Regions from separate parts of the Kitasatospora sp. NPDC048239 genome, predicted to be linked through region 3. Evidence: predicted binding sites of a transcription regulator. Region 3 holds the regulator's gene; each other region holds the start of a gene.
The links. Region 3 encodes HrcA, which represses chaperone genes, less so after heat shock. Its sites were predicted from a motif close to TTNGCACTCNGNNNNNCNGAGTGCNAA; they were not measured.
Positions count from the first base shown of each region.

Region 1 (6,852 bases), on a different contig from region 3:
CCGCTGCCAGCGCAGCTGGCCTGACCCCGCTCCGACGCCGAACGCCGGGCGCCGCACGGCGCCCGGCGGGCCGGTGACATGCGAAGGGGACCGGCGGATACCACCGGTCCCCTTCCCACCGAGCCGGCGGCCGCCGATCGCTCAGCCGTCGGCGCTTTCACGCTCAGCCATCGATCAGCGACCGCCACTCGGCGACCTTGGAGGCGTCCACCGGGGACTGCCACCCGTCGACGCGCACCGCGCCGCCGACGTGGAAGGCGTCGAACCCGGCCGCCCGCAGACCCCGCAGGTGCTCGGCCCGCAGGCCGCCGCCGATCAGGATCCGCTGCCCGTACCCGGGCTCGCCGGCCCGGGCCAGCTCGGCCAGCAGCACCTCGCGGCCCGCGTCCACGCCGCCGGCCGCGCCCGAGGTGAGGAAGGTGTCCAGCCCGGGCAGCGCTCCCACGGCGGCGCGCACGGCGGCGCGGTCCGCACTGTGGTCGACCGCCCGGTGGAAGGTCCAACGGCACCCCGCCACCGCCTCGGCGACGGCCTCGGTGGCGGCCAGGTCGACCGCGCCCTCGGCGTCCAGGAAGCCGAAGACGAACTCGTCGGCGCCCTCCGCCCGCAGCGCGGCGGCACGGGCCCGCAGCTCGTCCAGGTCGCCCGGGGCGAAGCCGTCCCGGACGCGCAGCATGACGCGCAGCGGGATCTCCACGGCGGCACGGATCCTGGCGAAGTCCTCGACCGCCGGGGTGAGCCCGTCGGCGGCCATGTCGGTGACCAGTTCGAGCCGGTCGGCGCCGCCCGACTCGGCGGCCTGGGCGTCCTGGGGCGTCAGCGCGATGACTTCGAAAATTGGTCTAGACATATCAGACAGCCTGCCACATCCGACAGCCCCCGGCGAGCCCCCGGCACCCGGTCGGTCAGGCCACCGAGCGGGTACCGCGCGCACTCCGGCCGGCGACCACGGCCACCGCCATCATCGCCACCGCCACCGCGCCGAGCAGCGGCAACAGGTACCACATACCACCGACCTCCTCCCAGAGGCTGAACAGGCTGAAACCAAGGGTCAGCGGCAGCAACGCCAGGCCGATCGCGGCCGGCACCAGCCAGCCGCGCACCACGGCGAGCAGCAGCAGCACCGGCAGGAGCAGCAGCACGGACGACCACGGCCCGTTCATCAGCGAGTGCGTGTCGTAGCCGCCCTGGGCGGCCACCACCAGGCCGCCACCGACCGCCGACGCCAGCACCAGGACGCGGGTGCGCAGCCCGGGCTCGCTCAGCAGCTCGCGCGGCGCGGCGACCACCAGCAGACCGGAGAGCAGAAGGGGCAGCTGCGAGGCGCCCGTGTAGGACACCCACCACCAGCTGAACTGCTCCGGCCGGAACGCGTCGGCCATCCCGAGCAGCCCGACCGCCATCACCGCGACCGAGAGGACCCGTGCGGCCGTCCACCGCCCCAGCAGCGCGGCGACGGCCAGCAGCATGGTCGCCACCGGCTGGGCGAAGATCGTCAGGTGCAGCAGGCTCGACGAGGAGCCCTCCAGCCGCCGGGCGATGCCCTCCGAGTCGGTGACCCAGGGGAAGAGCCCGAGCCCGGCCAGCGCACCGGCGATCAGCGGTGCGGCCAGCGCCAGCACCCGCCCGCGCGTGGAGAAGGCGGTCACCCCGGTACGCACCCGCAGGCCGTACGCGGCGAGGTCGAGCATCTCCCGGAGGATCGCCGGTCGGCCCGCCTCGGCCGTGGTGTCGAAGAAGACGGCGGCCAGCTCGTCGCCGCGCTCGCGGCGGTAGCGGGCCGGGTAGACCTGGAGCACGGCCCGCAGGACGGCGGCGGGTATCGAGACGGTGGGTGTGGAGATGGTGGGTGTCGTCATGCCAAGGCCCCCCTGACCCTCGGGCGGATAACGGCGAGGCGGCGCTCCGCCTCGGTGGCGACCGCCCGCAGGCGCTCCGCCTCGGTGGCCAGCGCGGCCCGGCCGGCGACGGTCAGGGCGTAGGAGCGCCGGGCCCGGCCGTCCACCACCTCTTCGGCCGCGACCTCGATCAGGCCCTGCTGGAGCAGCCGGTCGAGCGCGCCGTAGAGCGTGCCGGTCCGCATGGTGACCCGGCCGTCGGAGATCGCGGCGACCTCCTGGATCAGCGCATAGCCGTGTCTGGGTGCGTCCGCCAGTGCGGTGAGCAGAAGCAGCGTGGGCTCCTGCATGGAGCGTTCTGTCATACGACTACATATATCGTCAACCTACCTATAGGTCCAGCGGAACCCCCCGATCGCCCCCGGGAACCGTCAGAATGTGGCCATGCCGAACACGCCGGACGCACCCGCCGACACGTCTGCCGACGCACCCGCCGACGCCCCCGCCGACCTGCTCGCCGCCTGGACGGCCCTGCTGCTGCGCTGCGGCGCGGGCGGCGACCCCGAGCCCGCCGGGCGCGAACTGCTGCGCCGCTGGGCCGAGCCGCAGCGCCGGTACCACACCGTCGGGCACCTGCGGGCGGTGCTCGCCCACGTGGACGCGCTGGCCGAGCACGCCGACGACCCGGACACCGTCCGGCTGGCCGCCTGGTTCCACGACGCGGTCTACCGGCCCGACCGCTCGGAGAACGAGGAGCGCAGCGCCGCCCTGGCCGTCCGGGCCCTCACCGAGGCCGGCCTGCCCGCCGCCCGGGTGGCCGGGGTCGAGCGGCTGGTCCGGCTCACCGTCACCCACCACCCCGAGCCGGGCGACCGGGACGGCGAGGTGCTCTGCGACGCGGATCTGGCGGTCCTCGGCGGCCTCCCGCAGGAGTACGCGGCCTATGCGGCCGCCGTCCGCGAGGAGTACGCGTTCGTCCCCGATCCCGACTTCCGGGCCGGGCGCGCCGCGATCCTGCGCCAGCTGCTCGCGCTCCCCGCGCTGTACCGCACCCCCGCCGCCCGCGACCGCTTCGACGCACCCGCCCGCGCCAACCTGGCGGCCGAGCTCGGCCGGCTCGACCCGTAGCCGCCCGCCCTCAGGGCCCGTCATCCGGATCACGCCGGCGGATCGAGAAGGCCGGGCCGGGCGGGATCACCGGATCAGGAGAGCCCGCCGACGGGCGCCACCACCGCGCCCTCCTTGCCGCACACCCAGTGCGGCTCCGGCCCCAGCTCGGGCTCGACGCTCAGCGCGTGCGGGTCCCCGTCGGCGGCGCACCCGGCACACAGCGGCCAGCGGCCGTACGCCTCCAGCAGCGCGTCCTGGACGTCCTGGGCGACCAGCCCGAGGACGTACTCGGTGCCGTCCGGCCACTGCTCCAGCCACCAGCGCCGGTGCGTCACGGCCTCCTCCACCAGCGACACCACGGCGGCGTCCGCCACGTCCCGGGCGGTCAGGTCGGCGAGGATCAGCGCCCGCGCGCTGTGCAGGGCGGTCTCGATGTCGTCAGCGGTGGCAGCCATCCGTCCATTGTCCCAAAGCCCGGCCCGAACCCCGCCCGGGCACCGGATTCCCGACGGCCCCGCGAAACGCCGCACGGGCGGCCCCCCGAAGGGAACCGCCCGTGCTGCGAAGAACAGCCGATCCGCGAGGGGATCAGAAGTCCATGTCACCGCCCGGCATGCCGCCGCCGGCGGCCGCAGCGGCCTTCTCCGGCTTGTCGGCGATGACGGCCTCGGTGGTGAGGAAGAGCGCCGCGATGGAGGCGGCGTTCTGCAGCGCGGAGCGCGTGACCTTGGCCGGGTCGATGATGCCCGCGGCGACCAGGTCGACGTACTCGTTGGTGGCGGCGTTCAGGCCGTGACCGGCGGGGAGGTTGCGCACCTTCTCCACCACGACGCCACCCTCCAGGCCGGCGTTGGTCGCGATCTGCTTGATCGGGGCCTCCAGCGCGACCTTGACGATGTTGGCACCGGTGGCCTCGTCGCCCTCCAGCTCCAGCTTGTCGAAGGCGACGGACGCCTGCAGCAGCGCGACGCCACCACCGGCGACGATGCCCTCCTCGACGGCGGCCTTCGCGTTGCGGACGGCGTCCTCGATGCGGTGCTTGCGCTCCTTGAGCTCCACCTCGGTGGCCGCGCCGGCCTTGATGACGGCCACGCCGCCGGCCAGCTTGGCGAGGCGCTCCTGGAGCTTCTCGCGGTCGTAGTCCGAGTCGCTGTTCTCGATCTCGGCACGGATCTGGTTCACGCGGCCGGCGACCTGGTCGCTGTCGCCGCCACCGTCGACGATGGTGGTCTCGTCCTTGGTGATGACCACCTTGCGGGCGGTGCCCAGCAGGTCGACGCCGGCGTTCTCCAGCTTGAGGCCGACCTCCTCGGAGATCACGGTGCCACCGGTGAGGATGGCGATGTCGCCGAGCATGGCCTTGCGGCGGTCGCCGAAGCCCGGGGCCTTGACGGCGACGGACTTGAAGGTGCCGCGGATCTTGTTCACGACCAGGGTCGACAGGGCCTCGCCCTCGACGTCCTCGGCGATGATGACGAGCGGCTTGCCGCTCTGCATGACCTTCTCCAGCAGCGGGAGCAGGTCCTTGACCGAGCCGATCTTGGAGTTGGCGATGAGGATGTACGGGTCCTCGAACGTCGCCTCCATCCGCTCCAGGTCGGTGGCGAAGTAGGCGGAGATGTAGCCCTTGTCGAAGCGCATGCCCTCGGTGAGCTCAAGCTCCAGACCGAAGGTGTTGCTCTCCTCGACGGTGATGACGCCTTCCTTGCCGACCTTGTCCATCGCCTCGGCGATGAGCTCGCCGATCTGGGTGTCGGCGGCCGAGATGGAGGCGGTGGAGGCGATCTGCTCCTTGGTCTCCACGTCCTTGGCCTGGGCCAGCAGCTGGTCCGAGACGGCGGCGACGGCCTTCTCGATACCGCGCTTCAGGGCCATCGGGTTGGCGCCGGCGGCGACGTTGCGCAGACCCTCGCGAACGAGCGCCTGGGCCAGCACGGTGGCGGTGGTGGTGCCGTCACCCGCGACGTCGTCGGTCTTCTTGGCGACCTCCTTGACGAGCTCGGCACCGATCTTCTCGTACGGGTCCTCGAGCTCGATCTCCTTGGCGATGGAGACACCGTCGTTGGTGATCGTGGGGGCGCCCCACTTCTTCTCCAGCACGACGTTGCGACCCTTGGGGCCGAGCGTGACCTTCACTGCGTCGGCGAGCTGGTTCATGCCACGCTCAAGGCCGCGGCGAGCTTCCTCATCAAAGGCGATGATCTTGGCCATCAGAAGTGGTCCTCCGGGACACGGTCGACTGCTCGGACCAAGGGGTGCCCGCGACGGACGGCCCTGGTGTGCGGGGGTCCTTTCCCCTACCGCTCCCGGGGGCCTCACCGACCCGGTCCGCTGTCACTCTCACGCTGTGAGTGCTAACGCCAATGATTAGCACTCCGGGTAGGCGAGTGCAAGCCCAATCGCCAACCCGCGAGCCGCACCGGCCGCCCCGGGGCACCGGATCCGGACATGGCTGCGGGCCCGTACGACGTGTCGTACGGGCCCGCAGCGAAGCAAGAGGTGCACCAGCCGATGGGCCGAGCCGAACTCCTGGGACCGGAAAGGTCAGACCGCCGCGCGGACCATGTCCGCCTGCGGGCCCTTCTGCCCCTGAGAGATCTCGAACTCGACCCGCTGGCCCTCCTCAAGGGTGCGGTAGCCGTCCATCTGGATCGCGCTGTAGTGGACGAAGACGTCCGCACCACCGTCGACCGCGATGAAGCCGTAGCCCTTCTCCGCGTTGAACCACTTGACGGTGCCCTGAGCCATTCCGAACTCCCCTAGTGCTGTGCTGGCCCTTCACGCGCCCGCAGGTCTGCGGGCCCGGGTCTGGTTGAGGCCGGCCCGGGGAACCCCCCCTGGGCACAGCCGTGCACGCCGCAATCCCCCGCCGAGCCCATCGGAGGCATCCGATGAACGGGCGATTGCGTCGACCGCGGCTGAATGTATCCGGATCGACGCCCTCTGCAACAGAGCCCGCCGCTGGGAATTCGCTAGGGGTGTCAGGGGACAGGCCGGGTGAAAGCGGGAGAAATTCCCGCATTCCACGCCGGACATAGCGGACGAATTGCCCAAATCCCCTGAAGAATTCTGACATCGGCCTGACATGTTTCAACGCCACGGCCCCGGCGCCGGTCTCAGCGGCCGGACGGATACCGGCGGTACGGGCGCGGACGGATTCGACCGCCGGTGAAAGGGGGAGGGGGAGCCCTGTTCCCGGCTGAGCCACACTCTACTCCGACTTGACCGGGAAATATTCCGGCCGGAATGCGACCAGCCGCCCGCGCGTACGGGAAGCGGAATTCCGTACGCGCGAACGGCTGGTCGAAGAACCGGGCGGCCGGCCGGGGAGCCGGGCGACCGATCCGGGAAGGGGCGGCTCAGCAGCCGCCGGCCACCGCGGGGATGATCGAGATGCCGGCGCCGTCCTTGATCTCGGTGGCCAGGCCCTCCGCGAAGCGCACGTCGTCGTCGTTGACGTAGACGTTGACGAAACGGCGCAGCTTTCCGGCGTCGTCCAGGATGCGGGCGGAGATGCCCGCGTGGTTGTTCTCCAGGTCGGCGATGACCTCACCCAGGGTGGCGCCCTCGGCGGTCACCTCGGCGACGCCGCCGGTGTAGGTGCGCAGGATGGTCGGGATGCGGACGGTGGCGCTCATGGGGGCTTCTCCTTGCTGCGGGTGGGTCAGGCGGAGGCGAGGCCGGCGTCGCGGAACGACGCCAGCGTCGGGCGGATCACGGCGGTCATGCCGGCGTCGGAGACGGCGTCCAGGGTCTTCAGACCGTCGCCGGTGTTGATCGCGACGGTCTCCTTGGCCGGGTCCAGCTGTCCGGTCTCGACCAGCTTCTTCAGCACGCCGACGGTCACCCCGCCCGCGGTCTCGGCGAAGACGCCCTCGGTGCGGGCCAGCAGCTTGATCGCGGC
Region 1 covers NZ_JBICZP010000020.1:8,121-14,972, reverse strand. Annotated here, with positions in the region: gene ACGFZP_RS35015 (HelD family protein) at 1-24, shown strand, start outside; gene ACGFZP_RS35010 (copper homeostasis protein CutC) at 164-850, opposite strand; gene ACGFZP_RS35005 (hypothetical protein) at 906-1,859, opposite strand; gene ACGFZP_RS35000 (PadR family transcriptional regulator) at 1,856-2,203, opposite strand; gene ACGFZP_RS34995 (hypothetical protein) at 2,283-2,966, shown strand; gene ACGFZP_RS34990 (hypothetical protein) at 3,041-3,403, opposite strand; gene groL (chaperonin GroEL) at 3,537-5,159, opposite strand; gene ACGFZP_RS34980 (cold-shock protein) at 5,493-5,696, opposite strand; gene ACGFZP_RS34975 (MoaD/ThiS family protein) at 6,308-6,586, opposite strand; gene thrC (threonine synthase) at 6,613-6,852, opposite strand, start outside.
Region 1: groL (chaperonin GroEL) is a predicted target of HrcA. The motif match lies at 5,316-5,342, and genes of this name have one in related genera.

Region 2 (6,852 bases), on a different contig from region 3:
GCGGCCACCGCGAGGGCGACGCCGTCGAGGTCCTCCGCGACGGTGAGCATGATGATCCGCGCGCCCGGGTCGGCGGACAGCAGCCGCCGGACCGTCTCGACCCCGCCGAGGCCGGGCATCCGGACGTCCATCAGAACGAGATCGGAGCGGTCGGCCACCCAGCGGCGGAGGACCTCCTCCCCGTTCGTCGCGGTGGTGACCCGGTCGACGCCGGGTACGGTCGCGACCGCGCGGCGAAGCGCCTCGCGGGCGAGCGGGGAATCGTCGCAAACGAGAACGGAAGTCATGACCGTCGTCCTCCGCAGCTGATCCGCGTCACGTTGAGCCTCCTGGCTGGTACGAATCTCTCCGACACGGCCGATTGGCGACAGACCCCGTACTGATCGCCGGTACTTCCCCGCGATCGTTCCCGACGTCCGGCGCCCGCTAACCGCCTCCGCACTTCCAACGACCGTCACTCGAATGAGTTACGGCTTTCAGGGCCATCTCCACCACTGTACGTGGCCAACCCGTTACCGATCAGCCGCATCGCGGGGCACACGCCGCACTTTTGTGCAGCTCGCGCGCGGTGGGCGCGCGACCCGCACACCGGCACGGGGCGCCGCACGCCCGGAGGCCACCCGATTGCCACGTCTGCGCCTGCCGAAGGCCATGCCCACTTTGCCCGTTTTTATAGCTTTTGTATGGTCATTGACTGTTGTGCCACTCTGTGGGTGACTTGTCCATGGAGTTGCCTTAAGTCATATTTCCAGGTGTCCACACCAGCGCATCGAAGCCTCGCCGTGCCGCACAGTCCAGCCCGCCGCTGCGGCCGGTGCCGGCCGACGAGCCTCTGAAGGGAATGAGCCATGGCAGATTTCTCCCGCCTCCCCGGGCCCAACGCTGATCTCTGGGACTGGCAGCTGTCCGCAGCCTGCCGCGGCGTGGACAGCTCGCTCTTCTTCCACCCCGAGGGCGAGCGCGGGGCCGCGCGCAGTTCGCGCGAGGCGAGCGCCAAGGAGGTCTGCATGCGCTGCCCGGTCCGCACCGAGTGCGCCGCGCACGCGCTGGCGGTCCGGGAGCCGTACGGCGTCTGGGGAGGGCTCACCGAGGACGAGCGCGAGGAGATGATGGGACGCTCGCGCAACCGCCTGGTCGAGGTGCCACTGGCCATGCCGTCCGGCATCCCGCGCTGAACACGGACCCGTCCCGCGTCGTGAAGAAACGTTTCTTCGCCGCGCCCCAGGGCACCTCCGGGCCGGTGTGACCGCGGCTCAGCGCCCGGCGGCCGCCCCCGCCAGCCGCTCCAGCATCAGGGCCACGGCCGGCACCTCCGCGAGGTCCGGCAGGGTCAGGGCGACCACCTGCCGCACCGCGGGCGCCCCCGTGGCGGTCCGCACCGGCACCGCCGACACGCCGTCAGGGCGTACCGACTCCAGCGCCAGCCCCGGCAGCACCGCCACCCCGAGCCCGGCCGCCACCAGGCCGACCACCGCCGGGTAGTCGTCCGTCGCGAAGTCGATCCGCGGCTCGAAGCCCGCTCCCGCGCACAGCTCCACCAGGTGGCCCCGGCACTGCGGGCAGCCGGCGATCCACTGCTCCCCCGCCAGCTCGGCCAGCTCCACCGGCTCCGCCGCGGCGGCCGGCCCGCCGCCCGCCGCGCCGCGCCCCGCCAGCGGGTGCGCGGCCGGCAGCAGCCCGATCAGCGGGTCGTCCAGCAGCGGGGTGACCACCAGGTCCGACCAGTCGGTGACGGCACTGAGCTGCTGCGCCTCCAGGTTCGCCTCGGCCCTCGCCTCGCGCGGGGTGCCGTGGGCGGGCGCCGGCGCCGGGGCGCCGCCGGGGGTGTGCGGGTAGCGGAACGCCAGCGCCACCTCGCACTCGCCGCCGCGCAGCATCGCCAGGGACTCCGGCGGCTCCGCCTCGACCAGCGACACGCGCACCCCCGGATGGCTGTCCCGCAGCCGGGCGACGGCGGGCGGCACCAGGGTGGAACTCGCGGTCGGGAAGGAGACCAGCCGCACCCGTCCGGCCCGCAGGCCGGCGATCGCCGCCACCTCCTCCTCGGCCGCGGAGAGCCCGGCCAGGATCCCGGTGGCATGCTTGAGCAGCACCCGCCCGGCCTCGCTCAGCTGCATGCCGCGGCCGGAGCGGACCACCAGCGGGGTGTCCACGGACTTCTCCAGGGCCTTCATCTGCTGGCTGATGGCAGGCTGGGTGCAGCCCAGCTCACGCGCGGCGGCGGAGAAGGAGCCGGTGCGGGCGACAGCACGCAGGACGCGCAGATGGCGGGCCTCGATCATGCCTCAGTTATAAGGCAATCTTTGCCATAAGCAAAATTATGCTGATGGTTGAATGCGGGACAACACGCCCGCGCGGCAAAACGCCGGCGGCCCGGCCGCACCCCGAGGGGAGCGGCCGGGCCGCCGGTCACTGATCAGACGTCAGTGGGAGTGGCCGTGGCCGCCGTGCGAGTGGCCGTTGTCGGCCTCCTCTTCCTTCTTCTCCACCACGAGGGTCTCGGTGGTGAGCAGCAGGGAGGCGATCGACGCGGCGTTCTCCAGCGCGGAGCGGGTGACCTTGACCGGGTCGATGACGCCGGCCTTCAGCAGGTCGCCGTACTCACCGGTGGCCGCGTTGAAGCCGTGACCGGCCTCCAGCTCGGCGACCTTGTGGGTGATGACGTAGCCCTCGAGGCCCGCGTTCTGGGCGATCCAGCGCAGCGGCTCGGCGAGCGCCTTGCGGACGACCGCGACACCGGTCGCCTCGTCGCCCGACAGGCCCAGGCCGCCCTCCAGCACCTTCGCGGCGTGGACGAGGGAGGCGCCACCGCCGGCGACGATGCCCTCCTCGACCGCGGCACGGGTCGCCGAGATGGCGTCCTCCAGGCGGTGCTTGCGCTCCTTCAGCTCCACCTCGGTGGCGGCGCCGACCTTGATGACGCAGACGCCGCCGGCCAGCTTGGCCAGGCGCTCCTGCAGCTTCTCGCGGTCCCAGTCGGAGTCCGTGTTGGCGATCTCGCCCTTGATCTGGGCGACGCGACCGGCAACGGCCTCGGCGTCACCGGCACCGTCGACGACCGTGGTCTCGTCCTTGGTGATGGTCACGCGGCGGGCGGTGCCCAGCACGTCCAGACCGGCCTGGTCGAGCTTGAGGCCGACCTCCTCGGAGATGACGGTGGCACCGGTCAGGGTGGCCAGGTCGCCCAGGATCGCCTTGCGGCGGTCACCGAAGCCCGGGGCCTTGACGGCGACCGCGTTGAAGGTGCCGCGGATCTTGTTCACCACGAGGGTGGACAGCGCCTCGCCGTCGACGTCCTCGGCGATGATCAGCAGCGGCTTGGAGGCACCGCCCTGGAGGATCTTCTCCAGCAGCGGCAGGAGCTCCTGGATGGAGGAGATCTTGCCCTGGTTGATCAGGATGTACGGGTCCTCGAGGACCGCCTCCTGACGCTCCGCGTCGGTGACGAAGTACGGCGAGAGGTAGCCCTTGTCGAACTGCATGCCCTCGGTGAAGTCCAGCTCCACGCCGAAGGTGTTGGACTCCTCGACGGTGATGACACCGTCCTTGCCGACCTTGTCGATCGCCTCGGCGATGAGCTCGCCGACCTGGGTGTCCTGGGCGGAGAGGGACGCGACGGCGGCGACGTCGTCCTTGCCCTCGATCTCGCGGGCGATGGACAGCAGGTGCTCGGAGACGGCGGCGACGGCCTTGTCGATGCCCTTCTTCAGGGCGGCCGGGCCGGCACCGGCGGCGACGTTGCGCAGACCCTCGTTGACCAGGGCCTGGGCCAGCACGGTGGCGGTGGTGGTGCCGTCGCCCGCGACGTCGTTGGTCTTGGTGGCGACCTCCTTGACGAGCTGCGCGCCAAGGTTCTCGTACGGGTCGTCGAGCTCGACCTCACGCGCGATGGTGACACCGTCGTTGGTGATGGTCGGGGCGCCGAACTTCTTGTCGATGACGACGTTGCGGCCCTTGGGACCGATCGTCACCTTGACGGTGTCGGCCAGCTTGTTCACGCCGCGCTCCAGCGAGCGGCGGGCGTCCTCGTCGAACTGCAGGATCTTCGCCATGTTCCCTATTCCCTCGGGGGTGCGGCCATCGCGGCGGCCGCGAACTACGTGAGCCAACAACCACGCCCCGGGCCCCTGTCACTAGGGACACGGATCCGGGGCGGGCTGGAACGTCTTACTTCTCGATGCTGCGTTTACTTCTCGATGATGGCGAGAACGTCACGCGCCGAGAGGACGAGGTACTCCTCGCCCTGGTACTTCACCTCGGTGCCGCCGTACTTCGAGTACAGGACGATGTCGCCCACGGCGACGTCGAGCGGCAGACGCTGGCCGTCCTCGAAGCGGCCCGGGCCGACGGCCAGGACGACGCCCTCCTGGGGCTTCTCCTTGGCGGTGTCCGGGATAACCAGGCCGGAGGCCGTGGTGGTCTCGGCGTCGAGCGGCTGGACCACAATGCGGTCCTCGAGCGGCTTGATGGCAACCTTGCTGCTGGTGGTCACGTCCGAGCTCCCCTTCGGAGATTACGGGGTTTTCTAACGGGTAGGGGCGAACCTGCGAGTCTGCCGTCGCGGGGGTCAGACACACGTTGTCGCGTTAGCACTCCCCATGGGGGGAGTGCCAAGGACGACCATAGGCCGGTGTTAGCACTCAGTCAACCAGAGTGCCAACGGCGCGCCCTCCGGATTCGGATCACGGGGCACCTGCGGGGCGATCGGCCGTACGTGCGTTCGGTCCCGGCGCCCCCGGCGGACACCCGCCCGCGGGCCCGCCCGGCGGGTGACCGGCGAGAATGGCCGGGTGGAGACCGAGAACCTGCAGCCCCTGCTGACGCCCGAGGGCCGAGCCCTGCTCGCCGAGCTGCGCGAGTTCGCGCCCGAGGAGGAGCTGGCGCTGGCCACCCGGCTGCGGCGGGAGCACCCGGCGGAGCTGGTGTCCGCCGCGTTCGGGCAGGCCCGGCTGCGGCAGCGGGCGCGGGCGAAGTTCGGCGCGGACGCCGACCTGATGTACTTCACGCCCAACGGGGTCGAGCAGTCCACCCGGCGCAGCGTCGCCGAGTGGCGGGCGCGGCGGTTCGCCGAGCTCGGTGTCCGGCGGCTGGCCGACCTCTGCTGCGGGATCGGCGGGGACGTGCTGGCGCTGGCCCGGGCCGGGATCGAGGTGCTCGCCGTCGACCGGGATCCGGCCGCCTGCGCCGCCACCGCGGCCAACGCGGCGGCGCTGGGCCTGGCCGACCTGGTCGAGGTGCGCTGCGCGGACGTCGCCGACGTCGACGTCACCGGCTTCGACGCCGTCTTCACCGACCCGGCCCGCCGGACGGCGCGCGGCCGGGTGTTCGACCCTGAGGCGTACACCCCGCCGCTCTCCTGGGCGGTCGAGGCCGGCCGGCGCACCCCGATCGGCGCGCTGAAGGTCGCCCCGGGCATCCCGCACGAGGCCGTCCCGGCGGACGCCGAGGCGGAGTGGGTCTCCGACCACGGCGACGTCAAGGAGGCGGTGCTCTGGTTCGGCACCGGGGCCGCGCGCCCGCACCGGGCCACCCTGCTGCCGCACGGCGACTCGCTGGTCGGCGGCGACCTGCCCGATCCGCCCGCCGGACCGGTCGGGCGCTACCTGTACGAGCCGGACGGCGCGGTGATCCGGGCCCACCTGGTCGCCGAGGTGGCCGCGCAGGTGGGCGGCCGGCTGATCGACCCGAAGATCGCCTACGTCACCTCGGACCGGCTGGTCGCCACCCCGTACGCGCATGCGTACGAGCTGACCGACGTGCTGCCGTTCCACATCAAGAAGCTGAAGGCGCTGCTGCGCGAGCGTGCCGTCGGCACGGTGGTGATCAAGAAGCGCGGGATGGCGATCACCCCGGAGGAGCTGCGCCGCCAGCTGAAGCCGAGCGGCCCGAACTCCGTCACGGTGATCCTCAGCCGCACCGACCACGGGCCGCTGATGATGCTCGGTCAGCCCGTCACGAAGCCGTAGGGCCGGTCCGGGCGGCGGGGCCGGCTCAGGGCGCGGGTGGCTGGATGTAGTCCTCCAGCCGCGCCACCGCGAAGCCCTGCTCCTGGATCCGGGCCAGCATCTCCCCGAACATCTGCGTCATGCTCTCGCCCTTGAGGTCCTTCGGGCCGCGGAAGTGCGCGAGGACGATGTCGCCGGGCTTCAGCTTCTTGTCCGCCGCCTGGTACTGCATGTCGTGGATCTGCATCGACTCGCGCCACAGCACGATCGCCCGCGGCCCGCACTGCTGCACCGAGGTGTTGAGCGCCGGGGTGTTGGCGCCGTCCCCGTACGGCGGGCGGAACAGCAGCGGCGCGGTGCCGTACTGCTGGGTGAGCGCGGACTGGGCGTCGCAGATCTCGGACTTCTGCTTCTCCGGCGCCACCTTGCTCATCTGCGCGTGGTCCACGGTGTGGTTGTGGATGTGGTTGCCGAGCGCCTGGAGCGGCTTGAAGTAGCCGTAGTCGTCCTTGACGATGTCCCGGGTCAGGAACATCGAGACCGGCACCTTGAGGTCGGTCAGCATCTCGACGAACTTCGGGTCCTTCTCGGCGCCGTCGTCGATGGTGATGAAGACGACCTTGTCGTTCGTCCTCACCTCGCTGAACACCGGCACCGGGCCGGTCCGCTGGAGCTTGACCGGCTTGTCGGCGGGGGCCGCGGGGGCGGTCGGCAGCGGCTTGAGGCCCCACTTGGCCCAGGCGGCCGCGTCCCCGGCGGCGAGCGGCGCGGCCGGGGACGAGGCGGCCGGCGGCGAGGCGGCCGCCGGGGTCTGGACCGCGCCGCCGGTCGACGGCTTCGCGGCGCCCTGGGAGCCGCCGAGGGCGGCCGCCGCACTGCCGGTGTCGCCGCCGCCGCACCCCGTGGC
Region 2 covers NZ_JBICZP010000016.1:156,670-163,521, forward strand. Annotated here, with positions in the region: gene ACGFZP_RS32605 (response regulator transcription factor) at 1-287, opposite strand, end outside; gene ACGFZP_RS32610 (WhiB family transcriptional regulator) at 849-1,175, shown strand; gene ACGFZP_RS32615 (LysR family transcriptional regulator) at 1,254-2,282, opposite strand; gene groL (chaperonin GroEL) at 2,424-4,052, opposite strand; gene groES (co-chaperone GroES) at 4,187-4,492, opposite strand; gene ACGFZP_RS32630 (methyltransferase domain-containing protein) at 4,791-5,966, shown strand; gene ACGFZP_RS32635 (polysaccharide deacetylase family protein) at 5,992-6,852, opposite strand, start outside.
Region 2: groES (co-chaperone GroES) is a predicted target of HrcA. The motif match lies at 4,634-4,660, and genes of this name have one in related genera.

Region 3 (6,852 bases):
GTCCCCCGGGCGGACGGCGGCGCCCGGCGCGGCCAGCGGGGAGCGGGCCCGCGGGTCGGAGGACTCCCCGGGCAGGATGCGGGCGATCCGCCAGACATCGCCCTCCTTGACCAGGTCGGCGCCGAGCTGGCCCTGCCGGCGGGCGGCCTCGGCGTGGACGCCGTGCGGGATCACGTAGGCGTGCGAGGTGCCGAGCTCGCCGTGCACCTCCCAGAGCAGGTCCACCAGGTCGTCGTGCGAGCCGACCCGGTCCACCAGCGGCCGGTAGCGGTCCAGCACGCCGGTCCAGTCCACGCCGGCGAGGTCCGGGCGCCAGAAGTTGTCGCGCATCAGACGGCCGTTCTCGGCGTACATCTGCCGCCACTCGGCCGCCGGATCGACCGTCACCCGGAGCCGGGAGAGGTCGACCTCGATCTCGTCGTCGTCGCCGACCGCCTTGTGGTCGGCGGGGACGATCCGCAGCTCGCCCTCGTCCAGGACGGCCAGCCGGGAGCCGTCGGCGCTGACCGCGAACGCGTCCAGGCCGTCCACCAGCTGCTCGGCGCGGCGCTTGCGGAAGTCGAACCGCTCCAGCGTGGGCCGCGGCCGCTCGTCCTCCAGCGAGGCCGCCTCGTCGCCGAGTTCGCCGACCAGCGGGATCCTGGTCCAGAGCACACCGTCCTTGGCGGCCTTCAGCGCCCCGAAGCGGCCGCCCTCGACCGGGAACGGGATGATCCGGTCGGCGATGCCGTCCAGGTCGACCCGGGTGGCGGGCGGCGCGTCGGCCGAGGCCTCCTCGCCGTCCGCCTTGCGGCCCTTGGGCTCGTCCTCGTCCCCGCCGACCGCGCGCCCGGCCCGCTGCGGCCCGAACGGGGACGGCGTGTCGGCGGCCAGCGTGACCAGGTAGGGGCGGCAGCCGTTGGGGAACGACAGGTCGAAGACGTGCGAGTCGTAGACCGGGTCGAAGTTGCGCACCGAGAGGAACGCCAGGTGGCGTCCGTCGGCGGTGAAGACCGGCGAGGTGTCGATGAACCGCTGCGGGGTGACCTCCCCGACCGTCCGGGTGGCCAGGTTGGCCAGCACGATGTGGCGCAGCGACCAGGCGCCGAGGCCGGCCGCCGGCTGCGACCAGGCCAGCCAGGCCGAGTCCGGGCTGAACGCCAGCCCGGAGACCTCGCCGTCCGTGCTGCGGGCCAGCTCGTGCACGGTGCCGTCGGCGAGCGCGACCAGCAGCACCCGCCCGTCGTGCGAGCCGACCGCCGCCTGCTTGCCGTCCGGCGACACCACCAGGGAGAGCACCCGGCCGAGCGCGCCGACCGCCAGCCGGCGGCGCTCGGCGCCCAGCACGGCGGGGGCGTACTCGATCGCGTCCTCGCCCTCGGCGTCCGTCACCCAGAGCACGCCCTGCGCGCCGTCCTCACCGGGCACCACGCGGGCCTGGCGGCCGCGCACCCCCGGCGTCTCGTCCAGCACCCGGGCCGGGCCCTCGCGGTGGGTCAGCCAGTGCACGCTGCCGCGCACCACGACGGCGCCGGCCCGGCCGGTGCGGTCGGGGGCGACGCTCTCCAGCCAGTGCGCGGCCGCCACCGGGCGGGGGCGGCGGCCGGCCCGCGGGCCGGCCAGCAGGATGTCCGGGCGGCGCGGCTCGGCGCCGTCGAGGTCGTCCAGCAGCCAGAGGTCGCCGGCGCTGTGCCAGATCACCCGGGTGCCGTCGGTGGTGGCGCCGCGGGCGTAGAAGCCCTCCGGGGAGGTGGTGTGCCGGCGCAGGTCGGTGCCGTCCGGGAGGCTGGAGTACAGCTCGCCGACGCCCTCGTGGTCGGAGAGGAAGGCGATTCTGGAGGCGTCCGGCCCGCCCACCCAGAGCGGGGAGTCGAGCTGCCCGTCGAGGTCCGCGTGGACCCGGACGAACTCGTCCCGGCCGATCCAGAGCTTGCCGGCCTGGCCGCCCCGGTAGCGCTTCCACCAGGCGGGCTCCCGGTTGCCCGCCGAGGCCAGCAGCACGCCGTCCCCGCCCGGCTCGAACGCCAGGCCGCCGATCGGCCCGTACGGCAGCCGGACGGGCTCGCCGCCGTCCAGCGGCACGGCGTGCGCCCAGGTGCGCCGCAGGGTGGCCTGTCCGGCGGTGGTGGTGGCGATCGGGCGGCCGTCGGCCGTCCAGCCCTGCAGCTGGGTCTGCGCGCTGCCCCAGTACGTCAGCCGGCGGGACGGGCCGCCGTCCACCGGGGCGACGTGCACCTCGGGCGCGCCGTCCCGGGTGGAGGTGAAGGCGATGTGCCGCCCGTCCGGCGAGAACCGCGGCCGGCGGACCGGGACGTGATCGGCCGTCAGTCGCCAGGCCCGGCCGCCCTCCAGCGGGGCGAGCCAGACGTCGTTCTCGGCGGCGAAGGTGATCAGGTCGCCGTGCAGATGAGGGTGGCGCAGATAGGCGCCCGCTGAGGTGCTCCGAGGTTCGCTCACGCCGTCAGCCTAGGCACGTGCGCACACGACGCGCCCCGGTTTTCGTGGACTGCGAACTCCTACGGAGGACACCCGCGGCGGGCGGCGCGCCCCGGCGGTCAGCCCCAGCGGCCGGTACGGCCCAGCAGCAGGGCGCCGGCGGCCACGCCCGCGGTGGAGGTGCGCAGCACCGACGGGCCGAGCCGGTACGGCCTGGCGCCGGACTCGGCGAAGGCGGCCAGCTCCTCCGGGGAGACCCCGCCCTCCGGTCCGACCACCAGCACGATGTCCCCGGCGGCGGGCAGCGCGGCGGCGGCCAGCGGTTCGGCGCCCTCCTCGTGCAGCACGGCGGCGAGCGCGGCGCCGGCCAGCACCGGGGCCAGCTGCCGGGTGGTCACCGGCTCGCGGACCTCGGGGAAGCGCAGCCGGCGGGCCTGCTTGCCGGCCTCCCGGGCGGTGGCCCGCCACTTGGCGAGCGCCTTGGCGCCGCGCTCGCCCTTCCACTGGGTGATGCAGCGCGAGGCGGCCCAGGGGATCACCACGTCCACGCCGACCTCGGTCATGGTCTCGACCGCCAGCTCGCCCCGGTCGCCCTTGGGCAGCGCCTGGACGACCACGATCCGCGGGCCCGGCTCGGGCTCGCGGCGCACCGCCGCCACCGTCACCTCGATCGCGTCCTTGCCGTGCACGGCCGTCACGGTGCCGTCCACGCCGAGGCCCAGTCCGTCGGCGAGGGTCACCGCCTCGCCGGGCTCCAGCCGCTTCACGGCGGCGGCGTGCCGCCCCTCCGGCCCGTCCAGCCGGACCACCGCGCCCGGGGCGGCGGGGGCGAGCTGCGCGGTCTCGACGACGAACACGGGCGCGGTCATGAGGTCCCCTGGGGGTGCGAGGTCGGTGCGGTGGAACGACGGCGCCCGGCGACCCGTCCGGGTCGCCGGGCCCAGGGGCGGTGCCCCGGCGCTGTCAGCGACCGTTGAAGGCGTCCTTCAGCCGGGAGAACAGCCCCTGCTGGCCGGGCGCGAACTGGCCTGAGGGCCGCTCCTCGCCGCGCAGCACCGCGAGGCGGCGCAGCAGGTCCTCCTGCTCGGGGTCGAGCTTGGTGGGCGTCTGCACCTCGACATGCACTATCAGGTCGCCCCGGCCGCCCCCGCGCAGGTGGGTGATGCCGCGGGCGTGCAGCGGGATCGACTGGCCGGACTGGGTGCCGGGCCGGATGTCGACCTCCTCCAGGCCGTCCAGGGTCTGCAGCGGCACCTGGGTGCCGAGCGAGGCCGCCGTCATCGGGATGGTGACGGTGCAGTGCAGGTCGTCCCCGCGCCGCTGGAAGGTCGGGTGGGTGGTCTCGGCGATCTCGACGTAGAGGTCGCCGGCCGGGCCGCCGCCGGGGCCGACCTCGCCCTCGCCGGCCAGCTGGATCCGGGTGCCGTTGTCGACACCGGCCGGGATCTTGACGGTCAGGGTGCGGCGGGCCCGGACCCGGCCGTCGCCGGCGCACTCGGGGCACGGGGTCGGCACGACGGTGCCGAAGCCCTGGCACTGCGGGCAGGGGCGGGAGGTCATGACCTGGCCCAGGAAGGACCGGGTGACCTGGGAGACCTCGCCCTTGCCGCGGCACATGTCGCACGTCTGCGCGGAGGTGCCGGGAGCGGCGCCCTCACCGCTGCAGGTGGTGCAGGTGACGGCGGTGTCGACCTGGAGTTCCTTGGTGGTGCCGAAGGCGGCCTCCTCCAGGGTGATCTCCAGCCGGATCATGGCGTCCTGGCCGCGCCTGGTCCGCGAGCGCGGGCCGCGCTGGCCGGAGGCCGCGCCGAAGAAGGCGTCCATGATGTCGGAGAAGCCGAAGCCCGCCGCGCCCGCGCCGAAGCCGCCCGCGCCGCCGCCGTTGGGCGACAGGGGGTCGCCGCCGAGGTCGTAGACCTGGCGCTTCTGCGGGTCCGAGAGCACCTCGTAAGCGGCGTTGATCTCCTTGAACCGCTCCTGCGTCTTCGGGTCCGGGTTGACGTCCGGGTGCAGTTCGCGTGCCAGGCGCCGGAACGCCTTCTTGATCTCGTCCTGCCCCGCATCCCGTCGGACGCCGAGTACCGCGTAGTAGTCCGTGGCCACCAAATGCTCCGCTTGTTCCGCCTGTAGAAGTGCTTGCGACTGGTGCCACCGCCGGATTTCCGACGGCGGCCGTTCCTACGACTCGGCCAGGATCTGACCCACGTACCGTGCCACCGCTCGCACCGCCCCCATTGTGCCCGGATAGTCCATCCGGGTCGGACCGATCACACCCAGTTTGGCCACGCTCTCGTCGCCCGAACCGTAACCGACGGAGACGACCGAGGTGGAATTGAGCCCCTCGTAGGCGTTCTCCCGCCCGATCCGGACCGTCACCCCCGCGTCCGCGGTCTCACCCAGGAGGCGGAGCAGGATGACCTGCTCCTCCAGGGCCTCCAGCACCGGCTGGATGGTGAGCGGGAAGTCGTGGCCGAAGCGGGTCAGGTTGGCCGTGCCGGCCAGCATGATCCGCTCCTCGTTCTGCTCGGCGAGCGCCTCGAAGAGCGTCGCCAGGACGATCGTGACGGTCGGCCGGTCGGCCGCCTCGAAGGCCGCGGGGAGTTCCTCCAGCAGCCCCGGCACCTCGGGCAGCCGCTGTCCGACGGCCCGGGTGTTGATCTTGGCGCGGAGGTCCGCGAGGACCACCTCGCCGACCGCGCCCGGGCAGTCGACCATCCGCTGCTCGACCCGGCCGGTGTTGGTGATCAGGACCAGCATCACCTTGGTCGGGGCGAGGGCGACGAGCTCGATGTGCCGCACCGTCGACCGCGAGAGCGAGGGGTACTGGACGACCGCGACCTGCCTGGTGAGCTGGGCGAGCAGCCGGACCGTCCGGGCGACCACGTCGTCCAGGTCGACCGCGCCGTCCAGGAAGTGCCGGATCGCCCGCCGCTCGGGCGCGCTCATCGGCTTGACCTCGGCCAGCCGGTCGACGAACAGGCGGTACCCCTTGTCGGTGGGGATCCGCCCGGCGCTGGTGTGCGGCTGGTGGATGTAGCCGTCCTCCTCCAGCGCGGCCATGTCGTTGCGGACGGTGGCCGGGGAGACCCCGAGGCTGTGCCGCTCCACCAGGGCCTTGGAGCCGACCGGCTCCTCGGTCCCCACGTAGTCCTGGACGATGGCGCGCAGCACGGCGAGCTTGCGTTCGTCGAGCTGTCGGACCTCACCGGCCATGGGGCACGCACCTCCGTCTTCGCACGTTGTCCGTTGTGGCATGTGTCCGCTTTGGCATGCTGCGAGCCGCTCTGGGAGGGCCCTGGCTCTGGCACTCTGAACACACGAGTGCCAGGACCGTACCTGCCAGTGTAAGGCCCGGGTCCGACGGCAGGAACGGCCTGTCGGGGGTGATCCTGCCCGCACTGTCCGGCGCGCGGGTGATGCCGTGGGCCCGACCGGGTGGCAGCATCGATAGCGAACGGCGAACGGAGGAGCAGCGATGTCGAGCTCGGGCCAGCACACCCGCTTCGCCCCGGACCGCGGTCTGACCGGCCGGATGGTCGGGACGATGTTCGTGATCGGGCTGTTGTACGTCGGTTTCACCGGCCTGCTGATCGTGCTGCTGCGCGGGGCCTGGCCACTGATCGTGCTGCTCTCGGGCGGCCTGTTCGTGGCCCAGTTCTGGTTCAGCGACAAGATCACCGAGCGGGCGATGGGCGCCCACCGGGTGACCCCGGAGCAGTACCCGCAGCTGCACGGCACCATCGACCGGCTCTGCGCGCTCGCCGACATGCCCAAGCCCCGGGTGGCGGTCGCCGACAACGACATGCCGAACGCCTTCGCGACCGGGCGCAACCCGCAGAACGCGGTGGTCTGCGTGACCACCGGGCTGCTGCGGCGGCTGGAGCCGGAGGAGCTGGAGGGCGTGCTGGCGCACGAGCTGTCGCACGTCGCCCACCGGGACGTCGCGGTGATGACCATCGCCGGCTTCCTCGGCGTGCTGGCCGGGGCGATGACCCGGATCGCGATGTACGGCGGGTTCATGGGCGGCGGCCGGAACAGCAACGACTCCAACGCGGCCATCGCCGCCCTGGTCATCCCGCTGGTCTCGGTGGTGGTGTACGCGATCAGCTTCCTGCTGACCAGGCTGCTCTCCCGCTACCGGGAGCTGGCCGCCGACCGGGCCGCCGCCCAGCTCACCGGCCGGCCCAGCGCGCTGGCCTCGGCGCTGACCAAGGTGACCGGCCAGATCGCCGCGATCCCGAGCAGGGACCTGCGCCAGGCCCAGCCGTACAACGCCTTCTACTTCGCCCCGGCGCTGAGCGCCCGGGAGGCCGCCTCGCAGCTGTTCTCCACCCACCCCTCGCTGGAGAAGCGGCTGGAGCAGCTGGCGGGCATCTCGGCCCAGCTCGGCCGCTGAGCCGGGCACCGAGCCGACCGCCCCGCCGACCGCCGACCCCG
Region 3 covers NZ_JBICZP010000001.1:132,131-138,982, reverse strand. Annotated here, with positions in the region: gene ACGFZP_RS00575 (PDZ domain-containing protein) at 1-2,436, opposite strand, end outside; gene ACGFZP_RS00570 (16S rRNA (uracil(1498)-N(3))-methyltransferase) at 2,535-3,284, opposite strand; gene dnaJ (molecular chaperone DnaJ) at 3,379-4,518, opposite strand; gene hrcA (heat-inducible transcriptional repressor HrcA) at 4,594-5,628, opposite strand; gene htpX (zinc metalloprotease HtpX) at 5,891-6,811, shown strand.